4 regions of the Streptomyces sp. NPDC045778 genome follow, and region 1 is predicted to be linked to each of the others. Evidence: riboswitches for the same ligand, from Rfam matches in the RefSeq annotation. Region 1 holds a riboswitch; each other region holds the start of a gene.
What was found. Region 1 has a riboswitch for cyclic di-AMP ahead of AC07GB_RS06960 (C40 family peptidase). Riboswitches for the same ligand answer to the same signal wherever they lie in the genome.
Positions count from the first base shown of each region.

Region 2: linked by a shared signal. The riboswitch ahead of AC07GB_RS02770 (M23 family metallopeptidase) and the one ahead of AC07GB_RS06960 (C40 family peptidase) in region 1 are both predicted to bind cyclic di-AMP.
Region 3: linked by a shared signal. The riboswitch ahead of AC07GB_RS23745 (transglycosylase family protein) and the one ahead of AC07GB_RS06960 (C40 family peptidase) in region 1 are both predicted to bind cyclic di-AMP.
Region 4: linked by a shared signal. The riboswitch ahead of AC07GB_RS20170 (C40 family peptidase) and the one ahead of AC07GB_RS06960 (C40 family peptidase) in region 1 are both predicted to bind cyclic di-AMP.

Region 1 covers NZ_JBWKJZ010000004.1:199,389-203,111, reverse strand. Annotated here, with positions in the region: gene AC07GB_RS06965 (hypothetical protein) at 1-116, shown strand, start outside; gene AC07GB_RS06960 (C40 family peptidase) at 226-1,500, opposite strand; cyclic di-AMP (ydaO/yuaA leader) riboswitch at 1,509-1,664, opposite strand; gene pcrA (DNA helicase PcrA) at 1,970-3,723, shown strand, end outside.
Region 2 covers NZ_JBWKJZ010000002.1:20,897-24,619, reverse strand. Annotated here, with positions in the region: gene AC07GB_RS02775 (PP2C family protein-serine/threonine phosphatase) at 169-1,278, shown strand; cyclic di-AMP (ydaO/yuaA leader) riboswitch at 1,510-1,679, shown strand; gene AC07GB_RS02770 (M23 family metallopeptidase) at 1,691-2,872, shown strand; gene AC07GB_RS02765 (aldo/keto reductase) at 3,045-3,723, shown strand, end outside.
Region 3 covers NZ_JBWKJZ010000019.1:13,395-17,117, forward strand. Annotated here, with positions in the region: gene eno (phosphopyruvate hydratase) at 1-1,111, opposite strand, end outside; gene AC07GB_RS23745 (transglycosylase family protein) at 1,385-2,137, opposite strand; cyclic di-AMP (ydaO/yuaA leader) riboswitch at 2,142-2,327, opposite strand; gene AC07GB_RS23750 (LysM peptidoglycan-binding domain-containing protein) at 2,519-3,652, opposite strand.
Region 4 covers NZ_JBWKJZ010000014.1:195,830-199,552, reverse strand. Annotated here, with positions in the region: gene AC07GB_RS20180 (ATP-dependent Clp protease proteolytic subunit) at 1-347, shown strand, start outside; gene AC07GB_RS20175 (hypothetical protein) at 356-661, shown strand; cyclic di-AMP (ydaO/yuaA leader) riboswitch at 1,219-1,372, shown strand; gene AC07GB_RS20170 (C40 family peptidase) at 1,376-1,852, shown strand; gene AC07GB_RS20165 (DUF6328 family protein) at 2,071-2,589, shown strand; gene AC07GB_RS20160 (ATP-binding protein) at 2,608-3,039, opposite strand; gene AC07GB_RS20155 (helix-turn-helix domain-containing protein) at 3,310-3,723, shown strand, end outside.

The sequences.
Region 1 (3,723 bases):
TGATCCTCGGGCTGGTGTACCTGAAGCGGGACGAGGAGAAGGTGGACAAGGCGATGTTCGGCGCGGTCGGCGCGCTGACGACGGCGAACATCTTCATCGCCGTCCTGTGGACGTAGCCGCCCGCCGCCCACGTTTTCGGCCCTCTACGGAGAAGAGCGAATCTTCTCCGTAGAGGGCCGAAAAGTAGAGGGCCGAAAACGTGTCGCCGTCCTACGGAGACGTGGCTCAGGCGGGCCGGACCACGCTGTGGATCGGCATGTAGTAGATCGACTCGACGCGTACGTTCGCGCCCGGCTTGGGGGCGTGGATCATCTTGCCGTTGCCTATGTAGATCCCGACGTGGCTGATGTCGTCGTAGAAGAAGACCAGGTCACCGCGTTTGGCGCTGGAGGTGGACACCTTGGTGCCGGCCTTCACCTGGTCCCAGGTGGTGCGGGGCAGCGAGATCCCGGCGGTCCTCCACGCGGCCTGTGTGAGCCCCGAGCAGTCGTACGAGCCGGGGCCGGTGGCGCCCCACACATAGGGCTTGCCGATCTGCTGCTCGGCGAAGGAGATCACCTTCTCGGCCTTCGCGGCGTACCCGCCGCCCGTGCTCCCGGAACCGGAGCCGGAACCGGAACCGGAACCCGGGCCCGAGCCGGAATCCGAGCCGGAGCCGGAGTCGGCGCCCGACCCCGCCCCCGTCCCGGACCCGGCCCCAGCCCCCGAGCCTTCGCCGGAGCCCCGCTCCCGCTCGCGCTCCCGCCGCGCCTCCTCCGCCTTCCGCTTGCGCTCCGCCTCGGCCTGCTCACGGGCCAGCTCGGCGGCCTTGCGCCGGGCGGCCTCCTGCTTCCGCTTCTCGATGGCGGCGAGCCGCGCCTTGTCCTCGGCGGTCAGCTTCGAAAGGAGCGTGCGGGCCTCGCCGAGCTTGGCCTGGACGGTCTGCTTGCTCGTCTTCAGCTCGTCACGGGAGGCGCCGAGCGTCTTCAGGCTCTTCGCGGCCTTCGCGCGCTGCTTGGTGGCCGCGACCTGCTGGGTCCGGTAGTCGTCGACCGCCTTCTTCTGGCGGCTGGTGAGCCGGTCCGCGAGGTGGTTCTGGTCGAAGAAGCCCTTCGGGTCGTCGGCGAGCATCATCGCGGCGGTCTCGGAGACGGCGCCCGTGCGGTACTGGGCGGCCGCGAACGAGCCGAGCCGCTGACGGGCCTCGTTCAGGTCGTCCGTGCGCTCGGCGACGTCGTCCAGGAGCTTGTCGACGTGCTTGCGCTGCTTGTCGGTGCGTTCCTTGGCCGAGTTGTACTTCTGGGTGGCCACGCCCGCCTGGTGGTACAGGTCGTCGACCTTCTTCTGGACCTCTTCGAGACTCGGCTCGGCGGGCCCGGTGGGCCGTGAGGGGGCGGACGGCGCCGCGTTCGCGCTCTGTGACAGGAGCGCTACGGAGGTCAGCGCGGCCGTGGTGATGCCGAGGCCGGGGGCGGTGCGCGCCAGGGGTGAGCGGGTGCGCGGCTTGCGGTGCGACGCCAAGGGAGGCGACTCCTTCCGTGGACCGCCTACCGGGTTAGCTGTCGGGTTCGGGCGGTTCGGAAGGGCTGCCCTACCGGCCCGTACGCGGTGCGGCGGGACGGATTCACCCCAAGATCATGGTGGGTCCCCGGCTCCGGGCGCGCCGGGATCGGCGCGCGTGGGACTCGGCGGAGGCCGCGCGGCCCGGCGTGGTTCGCCGGTTTGGGGGGACGTGCGGCCCGCGGAGCACGCTAGCCAACTCCTGTGGCGCGGGGGAAGATTGATGTTCGATATGCCCGATACATTTTCGTGACTTTATGCACCCTCGCCGCGCCCCCGCACCCTCCCCGGCACCGCCCTGACCCGCCTCACCTGCGGCGTGGCCCCGCGTGGCCGCCCCGCGGCGCCCCGTGGGGCGGGCCCGGGCGGCCGCGGCGGTGGCCGGAACCCGGGGCGGGTTGTCAGTGGGGCCGCCTAGACTCGGGAGGCGATGAGCAGCCTCTTTGACGACAGCTTCCTGGCGGACCTCAAGCCCTCGCAGGGCGCTGAGGAGGAGCCCCCGCCGCCGCCCGAGGACAGCGCTCCGGAGCCGATTCCGGACGACCTGTTCGACGGGAAGTTCGACGCGCCCGCGCCCCGTGACGGGTACTACCGGGACGGTGCCCCGCGCCCGGCCCTCGACCCGGCGGCCCTCCTCGACGGGCTGAACGAGAACCAGCGCGCGGCCGTGGTGCACGCCGGCTCCCCCCTGCTCATCGTCGCGGGCGCGGGCTCCGGCAAGACCCGCGTGCTGACGCACCGCATCGCGTATCTGCTCGCCGAGCGCGGGGTGCACCCCGGCCAGATCCTCGCGATCACGTTCACGAACAAGGCCGCGGGCGAGATGAAGGAGCGCGTCGAGCAGCTCGTCGGCCCGCGCGCGGGCGCGATGTGGGTGTCGACGTTCCACAGCGCGTGCGTGCGCATCCTGCGCCGCGAGTACAAGAAGCTGGGCTTCACGTCCTCCTTCTCGATCTACGACGCCGCGGACTCCAAGCGCCTGATGGCCCTGGTCTGCCGGGACCTGGACCTGGACCCGAAGAAGTTCCCGCCCAAGTCCTTCAGCGCCAAGATCTCGAATCTGAAGAACGAGCTGATCGACGAGGAGGACTTCGCCGCCCAGGCCGCCGACGGCTTCGAGAAGACCCTCGCCCAGGCGTACGCGATGTACCAGTCGCGGCTCCGCGAGGCCAACGCCCTCGACTTCGACGACCTGATCATGACGACGGTGCACCTCCTGCGCGCCTTCCCGGACGTGGCCAAGCACTACCGCCGCCGCTTCCGCCACGTCATGGTCGACGAGTACCAGGACACGAACCACGCGCAGTACGCGCTGGTACGCGAGCTGGTCGGCCCCTCTCTCGCGGAGGGCGAGGAAGGCGAGGAGCCCGGCGAGCTGTGCGTGGTCGGTGACGCCGACCAATCAATCTACGCCTTCCGCGGTGCCACGATCCGCAACATCCTCCAGTTCGAGGAGGACTACCCGGACGCCACCACGATCCTCCTGGAGCAGAACTACCGCTCCACGCAGACGATCCTCAGCGCCGCCAACGCGGTCATCGAGCGCAACGAGAGCCGCCGCCCCAAGAACCTGTGGACGAACGCCGGCGCGGGCGCGGGCATCATCGGCTACGTCGCCGACACCGAGCACGACGAGGCGCAGTTCGTCGCCGACGAGATCGACCGGCTCACCGACGCGGGCGACGCGAAGTCCGGCGACGTCGCCATCTTCTACCGGACGAACGCGCAGTCGCGTGTCTTCGAAGAGATCTTCATCCGCGTCGGCCTGCCCTACAAGGTCGTCGGCGGCGTCCGCTTCTACGAGCGCAAGGAAGTCCGCGACGTCCTCGCCTACCTGCGGGTTCTCGCCAACCCGGAGGACGGCGTCCCCATGCGCCGCATTCTGAACGTGCCGAAGCGCGGCATCGGCGACCGCGCCGAAGCCATGATCGACGCGCTCGCGCAGCGCGAGAAGATCTCCTTCCCGCAGGCCCTGCGCCGCGTGGACGAGGCGTACGGCATGGCGGCCCGCTCGGTCAACGCCGTCAAGCGGTTCAACACGCTGATGGAGGAGCTGCGTACCGTCGTCGAGTCGGGCGCGGGCCCCGCCGTCGTCCTGGAGGCCGTGCTCGAGCGGACCGGATATCTGGCGGAGCTGCAGTCCTCCACGGACCCGCAGGACGAGACGCGCATCGAGAACCTCCA
Region 2 (3,723 bases), on a different contig from region 1:
GGAGGGTCTGCGGCGGGAGTGGAGCGGTGGTTGCATTGGGCGGTGGGGGCCTCGGCACCGCGAGCGCCGGGAGCGTCGAGGGCACCGGGAGCGCCGAGGGTACCGGGAGGGCCCGGGGCACCGGGAGCGCTCGGGGCCTTTGTGACGGCGGCGGGCCCGGGGAGCGCCATGGCCGCTGAGGGCCCCGGTCTCCCCCGCGAGCGGGCCCTCACCCGGGTGCTGCCCCCGCTCCTGATCGTCGTCGGGGTCGTCTTCGACGCGCTCACGCCGCCCCAGTTCACCGCGTCCCCGCTGTTCGCCGCCGCGCCCCTCATCGCGGCCCCGTTCTTCTCGCTCGCCACCACCGTGGCGACGGCCGCCGTGTCCTGCGTGGCCGTGCTCGCCCTGCGCATCGACAACCACGCGGGCGTGGACGTCGAGGTCGTCACCTCCTTCGTCACCATGCTCACCGTCGGCGCCCTCGCCGTCGTCATCAACCGCGTCGTGCGCCGCGGCGACGCCCGCCTCGCCTCCGCCCGCTCCATCGCCGAGGCCGCGCAGCGGGCCGTCCTGCCGCAGCCGGACCCGCGCATCGGCGGCCTCGACGTCGCCGCCCGCTACGAGGCCGCGCAGGCCGGCGCCTTCATCGGCGGCGACCTGTACGCCGTGCAGGACACCCCGCACGGCGTACGGCTCGTCGTCGGCGACGTACGCGGAAAGGGCATGGGCGCGGTGGCCGCCGTCGCCGTCGTCATCGGCGCCTTCCGCGAGGCCGCCGAGCAGGAGGCCACCCTGGAGGCCGTGGCGCAGCGCCTGGAGCGTGCCCTCGCGCGCGAGGGCACGCGGCGCGACGGGCTGGACGCCTTCGAAGGGTTCACCACGGCCGTCCTCGCGGAGATCCCGCGCGGCGGCGGGACCGTACGGCTCGTCAACCGCGGCCACCCCGAGCCGCTGCTGCTGCGCGCCGACGGACGCCTGTGCGTGCTCTCGCCCGCCGAACCCGCCCTGCCGCTCGGCATGGGCGACCTCGGCGCCTGGCCCGACCGCGCGGACGAGACCGACTTCCCGCCCGGCTCCACGCTGCTGCTCTACACCGACGGGCTCAGCGAGGCCCGGGACGCGCGAGGCGTCTTCTTCGACCCCGCGATCCGGCTCGGCGGCCGCGTCTTCTCGGGCGCGGACGCCCCCGACGCGCTCCTGTCCACCCTCGTCGCCGAGGTCGTCGACCACACCGGCGGCGGCGCCAACGACGACATGGCGCTCCTCGCCGTACGACGGCCCGTCACACCCCGTGACTGATCCGGGCCCCAGCGCAGCGCAACTGATGCCCCGTCACCTCCGGATGGAGATCGATTCGGCTGCGCTGGGTCATGGCGCGTGCTCAACTCGCCCTATTCGCAACCCTGATGTCCCGTTGTGTTCGTGGCGTAAGCGTTAACGATCAACCCGAACAGCTTGGAATACCGACCCGCTGTCTATTAACGTTCGATAACGCAGCGCGGTCGTCCCAGCCGTCACACCCGGCGGCTCCGCGCGCACGCGCCTAATCCCGCAAGGGAGCCGGGGAACCACCATCTTGGGGTGAATCGGACGCCTCTCGTGTACGCGGACCCGTATCCGCCGTCCGCGAGGAGCGGCCGTAGGAGACCTTCCTGCTCCGAACCCGTCAGCTAACCCGGTAGGCGAGAAGGAAGGAAAGGAGTGCGCCCCCGTGGCGTCCAACCGGCCTGCCCCAGAAGCGCTCTGCATACCGAACGGCAGTCTCACCGAGGGCGGTGTCGGTGGTGACGGCGGCGAAGGACCCGGGGGACACACCGGGTTCGCCGACTACGCCACCTCCTCCGCACCCGCCGGGCACGCCGGGCATGCCGGGCATGCCGGTTACGCCGGTTACGCCACCCAGGAGCCCCCGGCCTCCTGGGAGGAGTGGAACCCCACGGCGGAGACCGTCCGCCCCGTGCGCGGCAAGCACCGCATCCACAAGAAAGGCGGCGGCGGCCTCGCCCGCAGCTCCACCGTCCTCGGCGTCGGCGTCATCGCCGCCGTCGGCGCGGGCGGCATCGCCACCGCGCAGGGCGGCAAGCCGCCCGTCTCCATCTCCCTGCCGGACATGGCGTCCGTCGCGGACTCGCTGCCCGGCGTCGGCTCCCTGGTCGACGGCGACGCCGCGGCGGAGCCGGCCACCGCCGCGGCCGCCGCCCCGCTCAGCTCCGCGGGCGTCACCGACGCCGACGCCCAGCAGGGCACCACGGACGCGGGCGAGGCCCTGCGGGCCCGCATCCTCCAGCAGGCCGAGAACCAGCGCCACCGGGCGGACGACGCGCAGCGCAGACAGGCCGAGGACGCGGCCGTCGCGAAGGCCGCCGCGACCGCCACGGCCCAGCAGGACAAGGCCGAGGCCCAGGTGAAGGCCAAGGCCGCCGAGGAGAAGCGGAAGAAGGAGGAGGCGGCCCGCAAGAAGCGCGAGGCCGAGCGCCTCGCGAAGCTCGCCAAGAGCTTCACCCTCCCTGCCTCCTCGTACGTCCTGACCTCCCACTTCGGCGACTCCGGCGCCATGTGGTCCTCCGGCCACCACACCGGCCTCGACTTCGCGGGCTCCAGCGGCAGCCCGCTCAAGGCCGTCCACTCCGGCACCATCAAGGAGGCGGGCTGGGCGGGCGCGTACGGCTACCGCACGGTCCTGGAGCTGGAGGACGGCACCCAGATCTGGTACTGCCACCAGTCCTCGCTCGGCGTCAGCGTGGGCCAGAAGGTCAGCACGGGCGACGTCATCGGCCGCATGGGCGGAACGGGCAACGTCACCGGGGTGCACCTCCACCTGGAGGTCAAGACGAGCGGCGGCGCGACCATCGACCCGCTGGCCTGGCTGCGGGACAAGGGCCTGAACCCGTGAACCGCTGAACCCCTGACCCCTGGCACCGCGCGGCCGCTGCCCGCGTGGGCCCCTCCGACTCCGGCGGTCCTGGCGACGACCCCCCGACGCCAGGGCCGCCGGTCACGTCCTTCAGCCGAAAACGGCCGCCTCCCGCCGGAATTCCCAACTCCACAAGGACGTTGGCCCCCGTATGACCACTCTTCGCCCTCTGGGATCGTCCGACCTCGAAGTCTTCCCGCTCGCCCTCGGTGGCAACGTCTTCGGCTGGACCGCCGATAAGGACCAGTCCTTCGCCGTCCTCGACGCCTACGCCGCCGCGGGCGGAAACTTCATAGACACCGCCGACGCCTACTCCTTCTGGGTGCCCGGCAACAAGGGCGGCGAGTCCGAGACCGTCCTCGGGCAGTGGATGGCCGCGCGTGGCAACCGCGCCGACGTCGTGGTCGCCACCAAGGTCGGCGCGCTGCCCGACTACAAGGGCCTCTCCGCGAGCACCATCAAGGCCGGCGCCGAGGAGTCGCTGCGCCGCCTCGGCACGGACTACATCGACCTGTACTACACGCACTACGACGACCCGTCGGTGCCCGTCGAGGAGTTCATCACCGCCCTCGACGACCTGGTGCGGTCCGGCAAGGTGCGCGCGATCGCCGCGTCGAACATCACCGCCGAGCGCCTCCAGGAGTCCCTCGACTTCTCCGACCGCGAGGGCCTCGTGCGGTACGTGGCGCTCCAGCCGCACTACAACCTCGTCTCGCGCGACACCTACGAGGGCCCCCTCCAGGAGATCGCGTCCCGCTCCGGGCTCGCCGCCGTCCCGTACTACGCGCTGGCCTCCGGCTTCCTGACCGGCAAGTACCGCCCGGGCACCG
Region 3 (3,723 bases), on a different contig from region 1:
CGTCCTCGGTCTCGCCGGAGCGGTGGGACATCATGCACTTGAAGCCGTTGCGCTGGGCCAGCTCGACGGCGTCCAGGGTCTCGGTGAGCGAGCCGATCTGGTTGACCTTGACGAGCAGCGCGTTGGCCGCGTCCTCGTCGATGCCGCGCTGGAGGCGCTCCGGGTTGGTGACGAAGAGGTCGTCGCCGACGATCTGGACCTTGTCGCCCAGCTTCTCGGTGATGATCTTCCAGCCGTCCCAGTCGTCCTCGTACAGCGGGTCCTCGATGGAGACCAGCGGGTACGCGGAGACCAGCTCGGCGTAGTAGTCGGTCATCTCGGCGGCCGAGCGGGACTTGCCCTCGAACTCGTAGACGCCGTCCTTGTAGAACTCGGACGCGGCGACGTCGAGCGCGAGCGCGATCTGCTCGCCGGGCACGTAACCGGCCTGCTTGATGGCCTCGACGATGAGGTCGAGGGCCGCGCGGTTCGACTCCAGGTTCGGCGCGAAGCCGCCCTCGTCGCCGAGGCCGGTGGACAGGCCCTTGTTCTTCAGGACCTTCTTCAGCGTGTGGTAGACCTCGGCGCCCCAGCGCAGGGCCTCGGAGAAGGACTCCGCGCCGATCGGGGCGATCATGAACTCCTGGATGTCGACGTTGGAGTCCGCGTGGGACCCGCCGTTCAGGATGTTCATCATCGGCACCGGCAGCAGGTGCGCGTTCGGACCGCCGAGGTAACGGAAGAGCGGCAGGTCGGAGGCCTCGGACGCGGCGTGGGCCACGGCGAGCGAGACGCCGAGGATGGCGTTGGCGCCGAGGGAGCCCTTGTTGTCCGTGGCGTCCAGGTCGAACATGGCCTGGTCGATCAGGCGCTGCTCGGTGGCGTCGTAGCCGACCAGCTCCGGGCCGATCTGCTCGATGACGGCGAGGACGGCCTTCTCCACGCCCTTGCCGCCGTAGCGGTTGGCGTCTCCGTCGCGGAGTTCGATGGCCTCGAAGGCGCCGGTGGAGGCGCCGGAGGGGACGGCGGCACGGCCGGTGGAGCCGTCGTCGAGGCCGACCTCGACCTCGACCGTGGGATTGCCTCGGGAGTCCAGGATTTCCCGGGCTACGACGACGTCGATGGACGGCACGAGCATCTCCTTCTGGGATGTGACGCGGGGTACGCGGGGGTACTGGGGCCGCGCTGGCCCCTGCGAGACGAGCCTAACCGGCTCCGGGGCATCGGCCAGCCGACCGCCCCTCACATGGACGGGCCGGACGGCCGGTGGAGCCTGGCGCGGATAGTTCCCTCATGAAACAAACTACCGGACCAAAAGGTACCGCCCCGGTGCGGCGGGGGGACGCGCACCGGGGCGGTAGCCGGGTAAGCGGGTGGCTCCGGGCGCTGCCGGGGCCGGGGCGGGTCAGCTGAGGTGCAGCTGCTGGCCCGGGTAGATGAAGTCGGCGTCGGAGACGATGTCGTCGTTGAGCTGGTACAGCTTCTGCCAGCCGCCCTTGACGTCGTGCTCCTGGGCGATCTTGGACAGGGTGTCGCCGGTCTCGACCTTGTACTCGCCGTCGCCCTTCTTCACGACCTTGCCGGTCGGGGTCTGGACGGTCTTCTTCTCGACCTGCGGGGCGGCCTGCTGCGGCTGGTGCTGCGGCTGCGCCTGCGGCTTGGGAGCGGCCTGCTGCTGCGGCTGGGCCTGCTGCTGCGGCTTCGGCTTGGCCTGCTGCTGCGGCTGCTGCTGCGGCTGCTGCTGGCCGCCGCCGGAGGAGCCGCCGCCGGTGTACGGGGAGCTGGACAGGCCCACGCCGCACTTCGGCCAGGCACCCTTGCCCTGGCCCGCGAGGACCTTCTCGGCGATCTCGATCTGCTGGGCCTTGGACGCCTTGTCGGCGGTCGGCGCGTACTTCGTACCGCCGTACGCGGCCCAGGTGGAGGCGGAGAACTGCACGCCGCCGTAGTAGCCGTTGCCGGTGTTGATGGACCAGTTGCCGCCGGACTCGCAGGCGGCGACGCGGTCCCACTCGGCGGGAGTGGCGGCATTGGCCGTGCCGGCCGCCATCAGCGGGGCGGCGACAGCGGCACCGGTGACACCGACGACGGTGGCGGCGCGAGTGGCCTTGTCGAGCTTGGTCGGACGGCGGTGCTTGCCCTTGCCGGAACGCAGCATGAAGTGATCCCCTCACCGACGCCTGCGAGGTGAGCTGTCGGGTTCGGGCGGGTGAGTGCCCGGCCGCACGTCCTAGCGCGCGACTTCACCCCTAGCCGTGTCCGTGCGTCCCGCGGTCTCACGACCGCTCAACGTCCGGGCCCGGCACTTACCTTGGGTCCCCCGCTCCTGCCTTCGGCGCTCGAAGCGACGACTGTTCCCGTCCGGCCGTTGGCAGGATTCGGCGTACCGACCGGCGGGGCCCGCTGTGGCGAGCGGTCATGACCGTAGACAGGCAATCATCCGAATTTCAAAGACGATCAGGGCTTCTGAGACCCATCTCTCACTTGCCTCTCACCGCCTTTAAACCGGACATTCATCGCGAACCGCCGGGCAACTGCCCTACTTTTCGCCCGACTTCTCCTTGTCCTCGACGGCCTCGCGCTTCGCGTCCGCGCTCAGTTCGAGCCGCTGACCGGGGAGGATGAGGTCCGGGTCGGAGCCGACGGTCTTCTTGTTGCCCGCGTACAGATCCGTCCAGCCGCCGTCAAGGTCGTGGCTGTCCGCGATCGCCGAGAGGTTGTCGCCGGAGCGGACCGTGTACGTGCCCGCGCCGCGCTCGGCGCCGGGTACCTCACGCGCGTCGCCGCGCGAGGCGTGACGGCCGGGGCCGGTGTCGCCGGACGAGGCGTTCTCGTCGGCGCGGTCGCCGCGGTGGCGGCCGGAGGTCCGCTCGTCGGACGAGGCGTCGGACGGGGCGTCCGAGCCCGGCGTGGCGCCGCCGGAGCCCTCCGGCGAAGCACTGTCGTCCGCAGCGGACTTGCCGGGCTCATCGGCGGGCTTGCGGTGCTTGCCGCCGCTCTGGCGCGATCCGCCTTCGGCGTCCTCGGCGCCCTTCTCGCCCTTCTCGCCCTGGGCGGCGCCCGCGTCCTCGCCGTCCGTTTCGTGACTCTTGTCTCGCGATCCGGCGGAACCGCCGGGCCTCTCGGCCTTCTCGGAGCCGTCCGCGTCCTCGGCGGTGCCCGCGTCGCCGGACTCGGCTCCCTCGCGCTCGCCCTTCGCGTCCTTGTCCTTGCCGGACTCAGGGGAGCCGGCGGACTCGCCGGAGTCCTGCGCGCGCGGCGGGGCCGACGGCAGGCCCGGGTCGACGTCGGCGGCCTCGCCGCCCTTCGCCAGGCCCGCGGCCGGGGCGCAGTTCGGCCAGGCGTCGGGGCCCCGCGCGGCGAGGACGTTCTCGGCGACGTGGATCTGCTGGGAGCGGCTCGCCTGGTCGGCGCTCGGCGCGTAGGAGAGGCCGCCGTACCGCTCCCAGGTGTCCTGGGTGAGCTGGAGGCCGCCGTAGTAGCCGCTGCCCTTGGCGCTCCACGCGCCACCGCTCTCGCACTCCGCGACCTTGTCCCACGTCTCGGCGTCCGCGGCGCTCGCGCCCGACGCGCCGAGCAGCGGGATGGCGATGGCTGATCCGGTGACGCCCGCCGTGACGAGGATCGCCGGTACCTGGCGGGGGCGACGGTGACGGCCTTGGCCGGAGAGCATGCAGGTGCCTTTCGTGGACGACAGGTCAGGCACGGCACGAGTGCGCACGGGCGCGCGGGTGCCGGGCCGTC
Region 4 (3,723 bases), on a different contig from region 1:
AGACGGTCTGCCTCGGGCAGGCCGCGTCCGCCGCCGCGGTGCTGCTCGCCGCGGGCACACCCGGCAAGCGGGCGATCCTGCCCGGCGCCCGGGTGCTGCTCCAGCAGCCCGCGCTGCCCGAGCCGGTGCGCGGCCAGCCGACCGACCTGAGCATCCGGGCGGAGGAACTGCGGCGCACCCGCGCGCTCCTGGAGGAGATGCTCGTCCGGCACACCGGGCGTACGCCCGGGCAGGTCTCGGCGGACATCGAGCGGGACACGGTGCTCGACGCCGAAGCCGCCCTCGCCTACGGTCTGGTGGACCGGGTCGTCCCGAGCCGCAAGGCCGCGCGCCCGGACGCGGAGTGAGGCGGGGGGTGCTTCCGGAACTGCCGCCGCTGCCCGCGCTGACCCGCGCCGAGGGCGACCTCGTCGACGCCTATCTGGCGGTCCTCGACCTCCTCGGCCGGATCAACCCGGCCCGCGCCGAGCACACCTACGGCGGCCTGCGCGCCGCGCAGGCGCTGGTCACCCGGGCGACCGAACTGCGGGACGCGCTGGCGCTCATGCATCAGCGTGGGGAGAGCGAGGTGCACGCGCCGACGCTCGCGCGTGCGCTGCGCGTCCTGGACGGCGAGCGGCGCGCCGCGCGCGTGACGATGCCGCCACCGACGGGGCATTGACCGAGGGCCCGGCGCCGGCGACACGATGAGGGTCCGTCATGATTCAGTCCGATTCACCCCCCATGACCGTGTGTCCCGTGCCACACTTCCAGCCAGACCTCATTCCGTTTTCGGCCTGGCAGCCCGGTGCGCCGGTCGCATCTGACACCGTGGAACGCGCCCCGGACCCAGCGCGCCCGCGCCATCCGTCCGTTGCCGGTGTGCGCGGATGTCGGCCCGAGTCCGGGGTTGCCCCGGAGATGACCAGAGATGATCGCCCCTTCTGCGTAATCGGCGATCGTCCCGGCGGACCCCCGAAGTCGCGCAACTCCCTTACACCACAGCCGGATTCGGGCGTTCCGGCGCTGATGGGGCAATCATCTCCGAGTGTGACCTAGACCCTATTCGGCCGTTGTCCACCGGAACGGGTCAGCCGTGAGGAGCCTCACATACCGCTGATCCGGCTCGGCTTTTTCGCCTCTCTCGGGTGAAGATCCCTTCCGACGACAAGCCCCCGCCACAGGCGGCGGGGCGATCCGAGCGGACGCCGAGTCCTGCCGCCGCCCGGATGCCCGGTCGACATCTGTGCACCGGCAGGAGTGGAGGACCCAGCAAGGCGGGCCGTCCGGCAAGTCCGGAAGGCCCTTGGGGTGAAGTCGCATCGCGCGGCCGGGCATCTTCGCCTGCCCGAACCCGACAGGTCATCCTTCACAGGCGGCTGACGAAGGGTTGCGCATGACTGCGCTGCATCGTGTTCCGTCGCTGCTGACGAGGGCCAGTACGGCTTCGGCTCTCACCCTCGCCGCCGTGGGCGGCACCCTCGTGGCCCCCGGACTCACGGGGGAAGCACAAGCGGCCACCTCGCACGGGACCAAGGCGCTCAAGGTCGCGGCGTCCAAGAAGGGCTCCCCGTACCGCTACGGCGCGGTCGGACCGAACCGGTTCGACTGCTCCGGACTGACGCTCTACTCGTACAAGCGCGTGGGCAAGAAGCTGCCCCGCACCGCCCAGCAGCAGTACAACAAGACCCGCAAGGTGTCCTCCGCCAGCCGCACCCGCGGGGACCTGGTGTTCTTCCACTCCGGCCGGAACGTCTACCACGTCGGCATATACGCCGGTAAGGGCAAGATCTGGCACGCCCCGAAGCGAGGCACCGTGGTGCGGCTCGAAAAGATCTGGACCAACCAGGTCTGGTACGGCCGGGTCCGCTGACCCGGCCCGCGGGCGGCGGCCTTTCTCAGGGCCCGCGCCGTCGCCCGCACAGGGCTCCACCAGCACCTTTCGCCGCCGTCCGGTCAGGGCCCGGACGGCGGCACCACCCCCGACGGCGGCCCGGACGACGGGCCGCGACAGCGCCCCCGCCGACGTCACCCGGCCGGCCCCGCCGTCAGGACGGGAGTGGAGCGGCCCCATGCGGATACTCGTGGACCATGGCCGACCATCACCCCCATGCCACGGGCACGACCAGACCGACCGGTTCCCGGCACACGCGCAACGAGACCCCGCTGGAGCGGGCCGACCGCAACTTCTCCGAACTGCTCCAGGAACTGCGGGTCACCCAGACCGGTGTGCAGATCCTCTTCGCGTTCCTGCTCACCCTCGCCTTCACGCCACGCTTCCCCACCCTCGACTCCGTGCAGCGCGCCACGTACGTCATCACGCTGCTGCTCGCGGTGCTCGCTGCCGCGCTGTTCACGGCGCCCGCCGCGGTGCACCGCACCCTGTTCGGGCGCGGCGCCAAACCACTGATCGTGCAGGTGTCCTCGCGACTCGCCGCCACCGGGCTCGCGGTCCTCGTGCTCGCGCTCACCGGGTCCGTCCTGCTCGTCGTCGACGTGGCCGTGGGCCGCACGGACGGCATTTTGGCGGCCGTGGGCACGTTCCTGGTGTGCGGGGGGCTGTGGGGCGTGCTGCCCCGCCTCGTCGGCCGCACGGACCGGCGGCGCTGACCCCGCGCGGCGGGAGCGTCAGCTCTGCACCGGCACCGACCACGGCAGCGTGATCCACACGGTCTTGCCGCCCTCGTCCGTGGGGCAGACCGTGAGTCTGCCGCCGCACTCGGCGGCGAGCCAGCGGACGATGACCATGCCTCTGCCGTTGTCCTGCTGGACGGCGGCGGGCAGCCGCTTGGGGAAACGCGGGTGGCTGTCCGTGACGCCGATGCGCAGCCGCTCGTCGCGGTCGAGCCGGACGTCCACGGTGAAGGTGGGCGAGAGGCCGAGGGTGTGCTGCACCGCGTTGGTGGCCAGCTCGGAGACGATGAGCCGCACGGTGTCGGCCACGTCGGCGTCGGCCGGAAGGCCCCACTCGGTCAGGATGTCCCCGACGTACCTGCGGGCGGTGGAGACCGAGACAGGGTCGCTCGGCAGGGTGACTGATGCTTCCTGGTGGTCTGCCATGACGGCGCCGTCCCTTTCCCACCGGGACCGTACTTCCGACGCGTGGCGGAAGTACTCGAGGATCGTCCCGGAGCTGGTGCTTCGCGCCAGATTGCCACTCTCGCGAGGGCCGCGCCCGCCGATCCACCGAGATGTGCATATATCTGTCGCTCGAAGCGGTGAACTCTGCGACGGCAGACCGTATTTGGGCGCAACACTGGCAGTTCCTCTACCGTCCCCTACCGGTGGCGCCGACCCCCGGCCTCCGGAAGGACCCAGAAGGAGACAGCCATGCAGTACGGTCCCGCGGTGCGCCGTCGCAAGCTCGGCGCGGAATTGCGGGCGCTGCGCGCCGAGGCCGGGCTCACGAGCGGCGAGGCCGCCTCGCTCGTGGGCTGGCACCAGTCGAAGGTGAGCCGGATCGAGACGGGCCGCAGCGGCGTGAAGGCCACCGACGTACGACTCCTCCTGGAAGCGTACGGGGTGCAGGACCCGCATCTGCGGGAGCTGCTCGTCGCGCTCGCGGGCGGGGACGACGAGCACGGGCGCCACCACTGGTGGCACGCCTACCGGGGGCTCCTGCCGCCCGCGTACCGCGACTTCATCAGCCTGGAGTCGCAGGCCTGCCGGGTGCGCACCCTGGAGACCACGGTGGTCCCCGGCCTGTTGCAGACGCCCGAGTACGCCCGCGCGGTGACACGTGCC